One region of the Ensifer sp. ENS03 genome, then DNA from elsewhere that is predicted to be linked to it. Evidence: predicted binding sites of a transcription regulator. Region 1 holds the regulator's gene; each other region holds the start of a gene.

Evidence for each region. The regulator LexA, encoded in region 1, represses DNA repair genes until DNA is damaged. The targets are predictions, from matches to a motif close to TGTTCNNNNTGTGTTCNG.
Region 2: a site for LexA is predicted at 1,539-1,556, ahead of IB263_RS01855 (DNA recombination protein RmuC). Genes of this name have one in related genera too.
Region 3: a site for LexA is predicted at 1,458-1,475, ahead of ruvC (crossover junction endodeoxyribonuclease RuvC). Genes of this name have one in related genera too.

What each region holds. Positions count from the first base shown of each region.
Region 1 is NZ_JACVAV010000007.1:54,083-57,355, reverse strand. Features, by position in the region: gene IB263_RS22455 (thermonuclease family protein) at 1-190, shown strand, start outside; tRNA gene IB263_RS22450 (tRNA-Cys) at 343-416, shown strand; gene IB263_RS22445 (hypothetical protein) at 617-958, shown strand; gene lexA (transcriptional repressor LexA) at 1,047-1,769, opposite strand; gene IB263_RS22435 (hypothetical protein) at 2,006-2,302, opposite strand; gene IB263_RS22430 (hypothetical protein) at 2,641-3,258, shown strand.
Region 2 is NZ_JACVAV010000001.1:361,910-365,182, forward strand. Features, by position in the region: gene IB263_RS01850 (ribokinase) at 1-260, opposite strand, end outside; gene IB263_RS01855 (DNA recombination protein RmuC) at 313-1,506, opposite strand; gene def (peptide deformylase) at 1,658-2,182, shown strand; gene fmt (methionyl-tRNA formyltransferase) at 2,346-3,273, shown strand, end outside.
Region 3 is NZ_JACVAV010000005.1:168,448-171,720, reverse strand. Features, by position in the region: gene IB263_RS19280 (HAD hydrolase-like protein) at 1-336, shown strand, start outside; gene IB263_RS19275 (LLM class flavin-dependent oxidoreductase) at 347-1,348, opposite strand; gene ruvC (crossover junction endodeoxyribonuclease RuvC) at 1,519-2,031, shown strand; gene ruvA (Holliday junction branch migration protein RuvA) at 2,098-2,715, shown strand; gene ruvB (Holliday junction branch migration DNA helicase RuvB) at 2,812-3,273, shown strand, end outside.

The DNA.
Region 1 (3,273 bases):
CGCCAAGCAGCGCCTGCGCGAATTGCTGAATGCTGGCGACTTCAGGCTGATCTCGGCGGGAGGGCGATCAGATGCCAAGGCCGGCGAGAAACTGCGCCTGGTCACACGCGGTGACCAATCTCTTGGACGTGTACTCGTTTCCGAGGGGCTCGTGCGGCCGTGGGAAGGGCGCCCGACGCCCTGGTGCTGAGATCAGCTGGGAGACGATCGGCGGACATCGTCGATCGTTCTGTGGAAAGTATCCGTCCTGCAATTCGACGGCGCGTTTTTCAGAAAATGCCTCTTGCGGTTTTTCTGCAATCATTCTAAATCCGCGCCAACGCTTGGTTATCCGAGCTGTGAGGCCTCGTGGCGGAGTGGTGACGCAGAGGACTGCAAATCCTTGTACCCCGGTTCAATTCCGGGCGAGGCCTCCAATAATCTCACCTCGTTAAATTTGGTTTGGCGTTCTGCCTTAGGGCAGCGCGGTAAAATTCGCGACCCCACGTCCGCGCAAGCCACGTCTCCTATGCCTCCGTCGGATCTTATCGCTTCGGTGAATTCGGTAGAGGGGGAACGATGACTCCGCTGAGATCAACCGCATCGGTAGCGTCCGTCAACATTAAGAACGGAGGCAATGGCATCAATGAAAAAGAGACTGATCCTGACGGCGTTGGCGTGTTTTGCGGCGACCGCTATGGAGGCGCGCGCGGACGACCTGGTTTTCCAGCTGAAGAACAACACCGGCGCGGTACTGACGAATTTCTATACGTCGCCGGTCGGCGTCAATGAATGGGAAGACGATGTTTTCGGTCGGCAGGTCCTGAACCCCGGCGAGAGCATGGAGATCACCATATCCGACGGGCGGGACGTCTGCAAATACGACATGCGATTCGAATTCGAGGAAGGCTCGGCCCTCGATACGACCGAGGACACGCAGGATCTCTGCGAACTCGGCGAATACACGATCCACGAATAAGCGATCTGGATTTCAGGTCGCCTTAAATGGAAAGAGCCTCGCCACTTTCTGTGGCGAGGCTCTTTTGATTCGGCGTTCTGCCTGGAATTCAATGGTAGCGGCGGATCAGCCCGACGAGCTTGCCCTGGATCTTCACGCGATCCGGTCCGAAAATGCGCGTCTCGTAGGCGGGGTTGGCCGCTTCGAGTGCAATCGACGCGCCCTTGCGACGGAAGCGCTTCAGCGTCGCTTCCTCGTCGTCCACGAGCGCCACGATGATGTCGCCGGGATTGGCCGAGTTGCCGTTGCGGATGATCACCGTGTCGCCATCGAAGATGCCGGCCTCGATCATCGAATCGCCCTTTACTTCGAGGGCGTAATGCTCGCCGCTGCCGATCATGTCGAGCGGAACGGTAATGTCATGGGTGTTGTTCTGGATCGCCGAGATCGGCACGCCGGCAGCGATGCGCCCCATCACCGGGACGGAAACAGACGTGCTTTCGGCGACCGGCGCCGGCTTCGGCGTGGCAGGAGCGGCGGCCGGCGGCTTTCCGAGGCTGCCCTCGATCACGCTCGGCGAGAAGCCTCTGCGCGGCTGTTGCTGGCCGGCGGCGTAGGCTTCCGGAAGCTTGATGACTTCGAGCGCGCGCGCCCGGTTCGGCAACCGGCGAATGAACCCGCGCTCTTCGAGCGCCGTGATCAAACGGTGAATGCCGGACTTCGACGCCAGGTCGAGCGCGTCCTTCATTTCATCGAAAGACGGCGGTACGCCCGACTCCTTCATGCGTTCGTGGATGAACAGAAGCAATTCCTGTTGCTTGCGGGTCAGCATGGCACGTCGCTCCAGAGGCGTGAAACAAATCAAGAACAGACACTATCTGTTCCATATGTGTTCCGCAAGTGCCTAAAATTCCGTGAATTCAGGCAATTGGCTGCTTCTGTGGGGGGCGATTGGTCACTTTTGCGGGAGCGGGGCGGTTTTCGGCGACGGTTGCGTCCCAAAACAGCGCCGGGCAGGCCGGTCGCGCGCGTGATTCGAACGAATCGCGGCTCTCTTCGCGGAGAGACTTAAGTCGCTTGCGAGGCCGAGCAGGCGTCTTCGAACTCCTTCACCGTTTCGGCGCTGTTGTCTTCCGGAAGCACTGCGTCGGCCGCATCGGTCGCAACGGGCGTATCGCCGTCATAAACGAAGGACTGGATGTAGAACGCGAGCGCGCCCTTCCAAACATTGCGTCCATCGATCTGATGGCACGGCACGGCCCGTTCGAAATCGGTCTGGAGTTCATCCACCGTCGCGGCACTGAGCTTGACGTCAGGCATATTGGGCGATGCGACTATCGAAGCGAGAAGCAGGGCGGCAAGCACGGTGATCGTCCACTTGATGAAGGGGTGGGACTACGGGGTGGTAAACGATGTGAACCGCGCTTTCGTTCCGAAGTCCAGCAAGCATGGCGATCACTCTGCCTTGTTCAACAGCTCTTTGCCCGCAGGCTGTGGCTGATTTGCGCCAGCCGCTCCATCTCAACCTCGTCTCGGCCGTTCTTTATGGACCGGCGCGGAGAATGCATCGGAGCTGCCAGCTTTCGCATCGGGCCTGGGGCGCGCAAAAATCCCTGCGGGGAAGGGCCTTCACCGTCTCGACAGGCCTCTAAAAAAAGATAACTTTGCGTGGAAAGTGGGGTGGTTGCATGCATAGATTGTCGTTGGTGGTGCTCGGCCTGTTGCTCACGGCTGGAGCGGCGTCTGCTGAAGAAGGGCGTTCGAATATCTGGAAACGGATCAACGCCTGGACGGTGGGATCCGATCCTTCCCTGGGAGGCTCGTGTTACGCGGCGACGAGCTATGACGCCGGCGCTATCCTTCGTATCGGCTTTTATCCGCGGGGATCGACGAACCTGGCGTTTCTTTCGATCGGCAATGCCGAATGGAAATCCATCGAGCCGCAGCGGGAATACGATGTTGCCTTGCAGCTCGACCGTGGTCGTCAGTGGCCGGCCGTTGCGTTCGGTGTTGATCTGACCGGAGCCAAGGCCCTTGTCGTCAACTTTTCCAACACCGACTTCTTTACCGAATTCGTTCGCAAAAACACCTTGGCGCTGGCCTTCGAGGGGCGCGTCGTCGCGAGCCTCAGCCTGCGTGATTCGATGAAGGCGGTAAGCGAGATGTTCAAGTGCCAGGAGGCGGTGAGCGCCTTGATCCCGAATGGCGGTCAGGGAGCGGCGAACGATCCCTTTGCGGGCGCCGGTGGCAATGCGCCGAACAACGATCCCTTTGCCGGCGGCGGCCAGACCAAGTCGTCGAAAGATCCTTTCGCCATGTGATGGGCGCGTCCGCTT
Region 2 (3,273 bases), on a different contig from region 1:
TCGCTGACCGTCTTGGTCAACGACAGGTCGGCGCCCGCACCCTTCAACAGTTCGAGCGCGCCGTCGGCAAAGCTGTCCTTTCCTACCGCGCCTGCCATCTGCACCGTCGCGCCGGCACGCCGTGCGGCCAGCGCCTGGTTTGCGCCCTTGCCGCCGGCGGCGGTCGAGAAGCTGGTGCCGGCGACGGTTTCGCCGGGCTTCGGAAGGCGCGCGGTGGTGGCGATCAGATCCATGTTGATGGACCCAAAAACAGTAATCATGTGAAACTATCCTGTCGGCTTTGCGAATTGGGCCGGAGAGTGCCCGACAGCCTCAGTCCTCGTCAACCACCCGCAGGCGCAATTGCCCGACCCGATTGTCGACCGCGGCACGTGGTTCGTCCGCGTCCCGTGTGCCGCCTTCCGCTTGCAGCTCTAGGGCCTCGATCTTGGCCCCGCGGCGGGTGAGCTTGCTGGAGGAAACGAGGATGTCCTCGACATCCTTCTGGCTCATGGCGAAATGGCCCTGCAGCTTGCGCACGCGCTCGTCGAGACGGCCGAGATCCTCCATCAGCCGCGCGACTTCGCCCTGGATCAGGTGCGCCTGCTCGCGCATGCGCGCATCCTTGAGGATCGCCTGGATCACCTGGATCGACAACAGCAGCAGGGAGGGCGAGACGATGACGATCCGCTGGCGATGCGCCTTTTGCACGATCGCTTCGAAATGCTCGTGGATCTCCGCAAAGATCGATTCCGAGGGTACGAAGAGGAAGGCGGTGTCCTGCGTTTCACCTGGGATCAGGTACTTGCCGGCGATGTCGCGCACGTGCGTTTCCATGTCGCGGCGAAAGAGTTGGGCGATCTGCTGGCGCCGCTCCGGGGTCGGAGCATCCCGCATCGCGTTCCAGGCTTCGAGCGGAAATTTGGCGTCGATGACCAGCGGCGGCTGGCCGTTCGGCATGCGGATGGTGCAGTCGGGCCGCACCCCGTTCGACAGCGTCGCCTGAAATTCGAAGGCACCCATCGGCAGCCCGTCGGCGATAATCGCTTCCATGCGCGACTGGCCGAAGGCGCCGCGCGTCTGCTTGTTCGATAGAATCGCCTGAAGTCCGGCCATGTCCTTGGCGAGCGACTGGATGTTGTTCTGGGCCGTGTCGATGACCGCGAGGCGCTCCTGCAGCCGGCGCAGGTTCTCGTGTGTCGCCTTGGTCTGCTCGCTGATCGAGGCGCCGATGCGATGGGTCATGCCGTCGATGCGCTGGCTGAGCGTCTGGTTGAGCTCCGCCTGCCGGGCGCCGAACACCTCGGCCATGGCCGCGACCCGCCCTTGCATCTCCGTCTGTGCTGCCAGCAGCATTGCCATCTGTTCCTGCCGCTCGTCGTCGCGGGGATTGCGCCGGCGCGAGAGCGCCATCAGGCCGGCAACAGCCAGCACAAGGCCGGCGGCAATCGCCAGATGGCCCAGGGTAATCGGCAGGGTGCCGATGAAAAACAACGGTTGGGCGAAGGGAAGGGGCGCGGGTTCCATGCGCCAAACCTAACAGATTCTCTCGCGAAGTGTAGATCAAAACAAGAACATATGTGCGCGGCGGTTAACGCCCGACGAGGGACGAGCGGGTGCCGCAGGTGGCAAGGCAATTTCCTTGCGCGTCGATGGAAAGATCGGCTATGGGAGCATCATGACCATCAAGCCGCTTATCATCCTTCCCGATCCTGTGCTTCGCCAGGTTTCAACGCCGATCGAAACCGTCGACGCGGACGTCCGCCGTCTGGCCGATGACATGCTCGAAACCATGTACGATGCCCCCGGCATCGGCCTTGCCGCGATCCAGGTCGGCGTCGCCAGGCGCATGCTAGTGCTCGACGTTTCGAAAGAGGGCGACGAGAAGACGCCGCTTGTCTTCATCAACCCCGAGATCGTCGCTTCGTCCGACACCTATTCGGTTTACGAGGAAGGCTGCCTGTCGATTCCGGACTACTACGCCGAGGTCGAGCGCCCCGCCGTCATCACCGTCAAGCACCTCGACCGCGACGGCAAGGAACAGACGATCGAGGCCGAAGGCCTGCTCGCCACCTGCCTGCAGCACGAGATCGACCACCTGAACGGCGTTTTGTTCATCGACCACATCTCCAAGCTCAAGCGCGACATGGTGATCCGCAAGTTCACCAAGGCTGCCAAGACGCGCGGCGCAAAGGCGATCTGAGCCTTCGATCGCGGAAGATCACGCGAAATTTTGAAGGCGGGAACCCATTGAACATTCCAGGAAGAGCGTGAAACGGCTTTCCTGGAATTGTCCTGTTTTTAGAGAATGAGATCATTTCGCCGTTTCCCCGCATGAAGTGATCTGAAAGGACGGAGTTACCGCCTTGTCGCTTCGCATCATCTTCATGGGCACACCGGAATTTTCGGTGCCGACACTGGCGGCACTTGCCGAGGCCGGTCATCAGATCGTCGCCGTCTACACCCAGCCACCGCGGCCGGGTGGCCGCCGCGGGCTCGATCTGCAGAAATCGCCGGTGCATCAGGCGGCCGAGCTTCTGGGCATTCCGGTGCTGACGCCGGTCAACTTCAAGGACGAGGCGGACCGCCAGACCTTCCGTGATTTCGACGCCGACGTCGCCGTCGTCGTCGCCTATGGCCTGCTTCTGCCCGAGGCCATCCTCACCGGCACCAAGCTCGGCTGCTACAACGGCCACGCCTCGCTGCTGCCGCGCTGGCGCGGTGCAGCCCCAATCCAGCGCGCGATCATGGCCGGCGATCATGAGACCGGCATGATGGTGATGAAGATGGAAAAGGGGCTCGATACCGGCCCGGTCGCCCTCACCAAGACGGTTCAGATCGGCGAGACGATGACCGGGGGAGAATTGCACGATCGCCTGATGCAGGTCGGCGCCAGTCTGATGCGAGAAGCGATGGCAAAACTCGAGGCCGACGATCTGCCGCTGACGGTCCAGGCCGAGGACGGCGTCGTCTACGCCCAGAAGATCAGCAAAACGGAAACCCGCATCGATTTCGCCCGTCCCGCCCGCGAGGTCCACGACCATATCCGCGGCCTGTCGCCATTTCCGGGCGCCTGGTTCGAACTTGAGATCGCCGGCAGGCCGGAGCGCATCAAGGTTCTGAACTCGGAGCCCGCTTCCGGCGAGGCCGAGGCCGGCACGGTGCTCGACGATAATCTGACGATTGCCTGCGCCGAGGGCGCCGTTCGGCTCACCCGCCTGCAGCGCGCCGGCGGCAAGGCGTTGGGTGCGGCCGACTTCCTGCGCGGAACGCCGGTTGCGCCCGGCACGAGGG
Region 3 (3,273 bases), on a different contig from region 1:
GGCATCGGCATTGCGATCGTGAGTTCGAACGCGGAGCAGGGTATTCGCGCCGCACTCGGCGAGGCGGCAGCGACGATTGATCTCTTCGAATGCGGTGCCGCGCTTTTCGGCAAGGCACAGCACTTCAAGCGTGCGATCCGGCACTCCGGCCTCGATGCGGCTCGCATCCTGGCGATCGGCGACGAGGCGCGCGATATCGATGCGGCGCGAAAGGCGGGCGTGGCGGCCGGTGCGGTTGCCTGGGGCTATGCCGACCCGGTCTTCCTGCAAGGGCTCGGGCCGGATCGGTTCTTTGCCAATCTGGAAGAGATCGCACCCGCTTTCGGGGCAATCTGATCGGCCGGCTTTACGCCGCCTTGGCGAGATCGCGCTGGGCGTCGGCGAAGAGGCGAAGCGAATTCAGCCGCGCCTGCATGTCGAAGATCGGCATGGAGATGATCAGTTCGTCGGCCTTTGTCTGCTCGAGGAACGCCCCGATCTTGCGCCGGATCGTCTCTGGCCCTCCGACCACCGCATACATCATCGAATGGTCGACGAAGATCTTCTCGTCATAGCTCCAGAGCCCATCCATCGACTGGACCGGCGGCGGAAACTGCCCGCGCGCGTTGCGGCGCAGGGCCACGAAGGATTGCTGCATGGAGGTGAAGAGGTAGTTCGCCTCCTCGTCCGTATCGGCGGCAACCCCCATGACGCCGACCATCACCTGCGGCTTGGCAAGGGTCTCGGAGGGGGTAAAGCGCTCGCGGTAGATCTCCAGCGCCGAGAGCAGCATGTCCGGCGCGAAATGCGAGGCGAAGGCGAAGGGCAGGCCGAGCATGCCGGCGAGATGGGCGCTGAAATGGCTTGAGCCGAGCAGCCAGATCGGCACATTGGTGTCGGCGCCGGGCACGGCGATGATCTTCTGGTCCTCGGCGACGGGGCCGAGCAGTGCCTGCAGTTCGACGACGTCGTTCGGGAAGTTGTTGCCGCTCGCCTCCATGTTGCGTCGGAGGGCCTGGGCGGTGCGCATGTCGGTTCCGGGCGCACGGCCGAGGCCGAGGTCGATGCGGCCGGGGTAGAGGGCGGCGAGCGTTCCGAACTGTTCGGCGATGACAAGCGGCGAGTGGTTCGGCAGCATGATGCCGCCGGAGCCGACACGGATCGTCTTCGTCGCTGCCGCCACGTGCGAGATCACGATCGAGGTCGCCGCACTGGCGATGCCCTTCATGCCGTGATGTTCGGCCAGCCAGAAGCGGGTGTAGCCGTTCTCCTCGGCCGCCTGGGCCAGACGACGCGAATTCTCCAGCGATTGGGCGACGCTGCCGCCTTCAGTGATCGGGGAAAGATCGAGGACGGAGAAAGTCGCCATGGCAAAGGCCTTTATTGAGAGAAATTGATGCAAGGCTATGTAAGCTCAATTTTCCTCAATCCAAGGCCGGTGCCGAAGAAAACCTGAGGCCGCGCCTCAACTGTGCGTATGTTTTTGTTTTGTTCACTTTTTGCTGGCAGCGTCCGGACTGACATCATAGGGTGAAATTCATGCAGACCACGATTCGCATCATCGGCATCGATCCGGGGCTCCGTCGTACCGGCTGGGGCATCATCGAGACGCTCGGCAATTCGTTGCGTTTCGTCGCCTCGGGCACGGTGACGTCGGATGGTGACATGGACCTCGCCTCCAGACTTTGCCAGCTGCATGACGGCCTTGCCGAGGTGGTGCACAGCTATCAGCCACACGAGGCGGCGGTGGAGCAGACCTTCGTCAACAAGGACGCGACAGCGACGCTGAAACTCGGCCAGGCGCGCGGCATCGCCATGCTGGTGCCGGCACGCGCAGGCCTCAGGGTCGCCGAATATGCGCCGAACGCGGTCAAGAAGGCGGTGATCGGTGTCGGCCATGGCGAGAAGCAGCAGATCCACATGATGCTGAAGGTTCTGATGCCGAAGGCCGAGTTCAAGGGCAACGATGCGGCGGACGCACTGGCGATCGCTATCTGCCATGCCCACAACCGGCAATCGGTGACGAGCCGGCTTGCCGCATTGATGGCGTAGTTGCGCCCGACACGATAATTTCCGATGGTCCGATGACCATCCAGAACCCACCGCGAGAGACGCCACATGATCGGCAAATTGAAGGGTACCATCGACGAGATCGCCGAGGATCACGTCGTGCTCGATGTGCATGGCGTCGGCTACGTTGCCTTTTGTTCGGCGCGCACGCTGTCCAGGCTCGGATCGGCGGGCGAGGCGGCGGTGCTCTTCATCGAGACGTATGTGCGCGAAGACCAGTTGAAGCTGTTCGGCTTCCTGACGGCGCTGGAGCGGGAATGGTTCCGGCTGTTGCAGAGCGTGCAGGGGGTCGGCTCGAAAGTGGCGCTGGCCGTGCTTTCCACCCTGACGCCGGGGGAATTGGCCAATGCGATCGCGCTGCAGGACAAGACCTCCGTCTCCCGTGCGCCCGGTGTCGGGCCCAAGGTGGCGGTGCGCATCGTCACGGAACTGAAGAACAAGGCGCCGTCCTTCGCCGGCGAGATGTCGGCCTCGATCGGCCTCAAGCAGGAGCTTGGCGAAGGCGTCGCCTCCGCGCCGGTTTCCGATGCGGTTTCGGCGCTCACCAATCTCGGCTACTCGCGCGACCAGGCGGCCAATGCCGTTGCGGCGGCCTTGAAGAACGGCGGCGAAGGCGGCGACAGCGCCAAGCTCATTCGCCTTGGCCTGAAAGAACTGGCGCGATGAACGCTTGCCTTGGCTGGGCACAGAAGGCAGAACGCATCGTGCCCGGCATGATGACGGGTTGCAGCGCTGAGCTGCCCGACCGAATGGAACGAACGCATGACTGACTCCGCACGCCTGATAACGCCGGAAAAGCGCGGTGAAGACCTCGATGCGACCATGCGCCCGCAGACGCTGGATGACTTCACCGGCCAGGCGGAAGCGCGCGCCAACCTGAAGATCTTCATCGAGGCGGCGAAAAACCGCGGCGAGGCGCTGGACCACGTGCTCTTCGTCGGCCCTCCCGGTCTCGGCAAGACGACGCTGGCGCAGATCATGGCCAAGGAGCTCGGCGTCAATTTCCGCTCGACTTCCGGCCCTGTGATCGCCAAGGCCGGCGATCTCGCGGCCCTGCTCACCAATCTCGAAGAGCGCGACGTGCTCTTCATCGACGAAATCCACCGGCTCAATCCGGCCGTCGAGGAAATCCTCTATCCTGCGATGGAGGACTTCCAGCTCGACCTCATCATCGGCGAAGGCCCGGCGGCGCGGTCGGTGAAGATCGACCTTTCGAAGTTCACG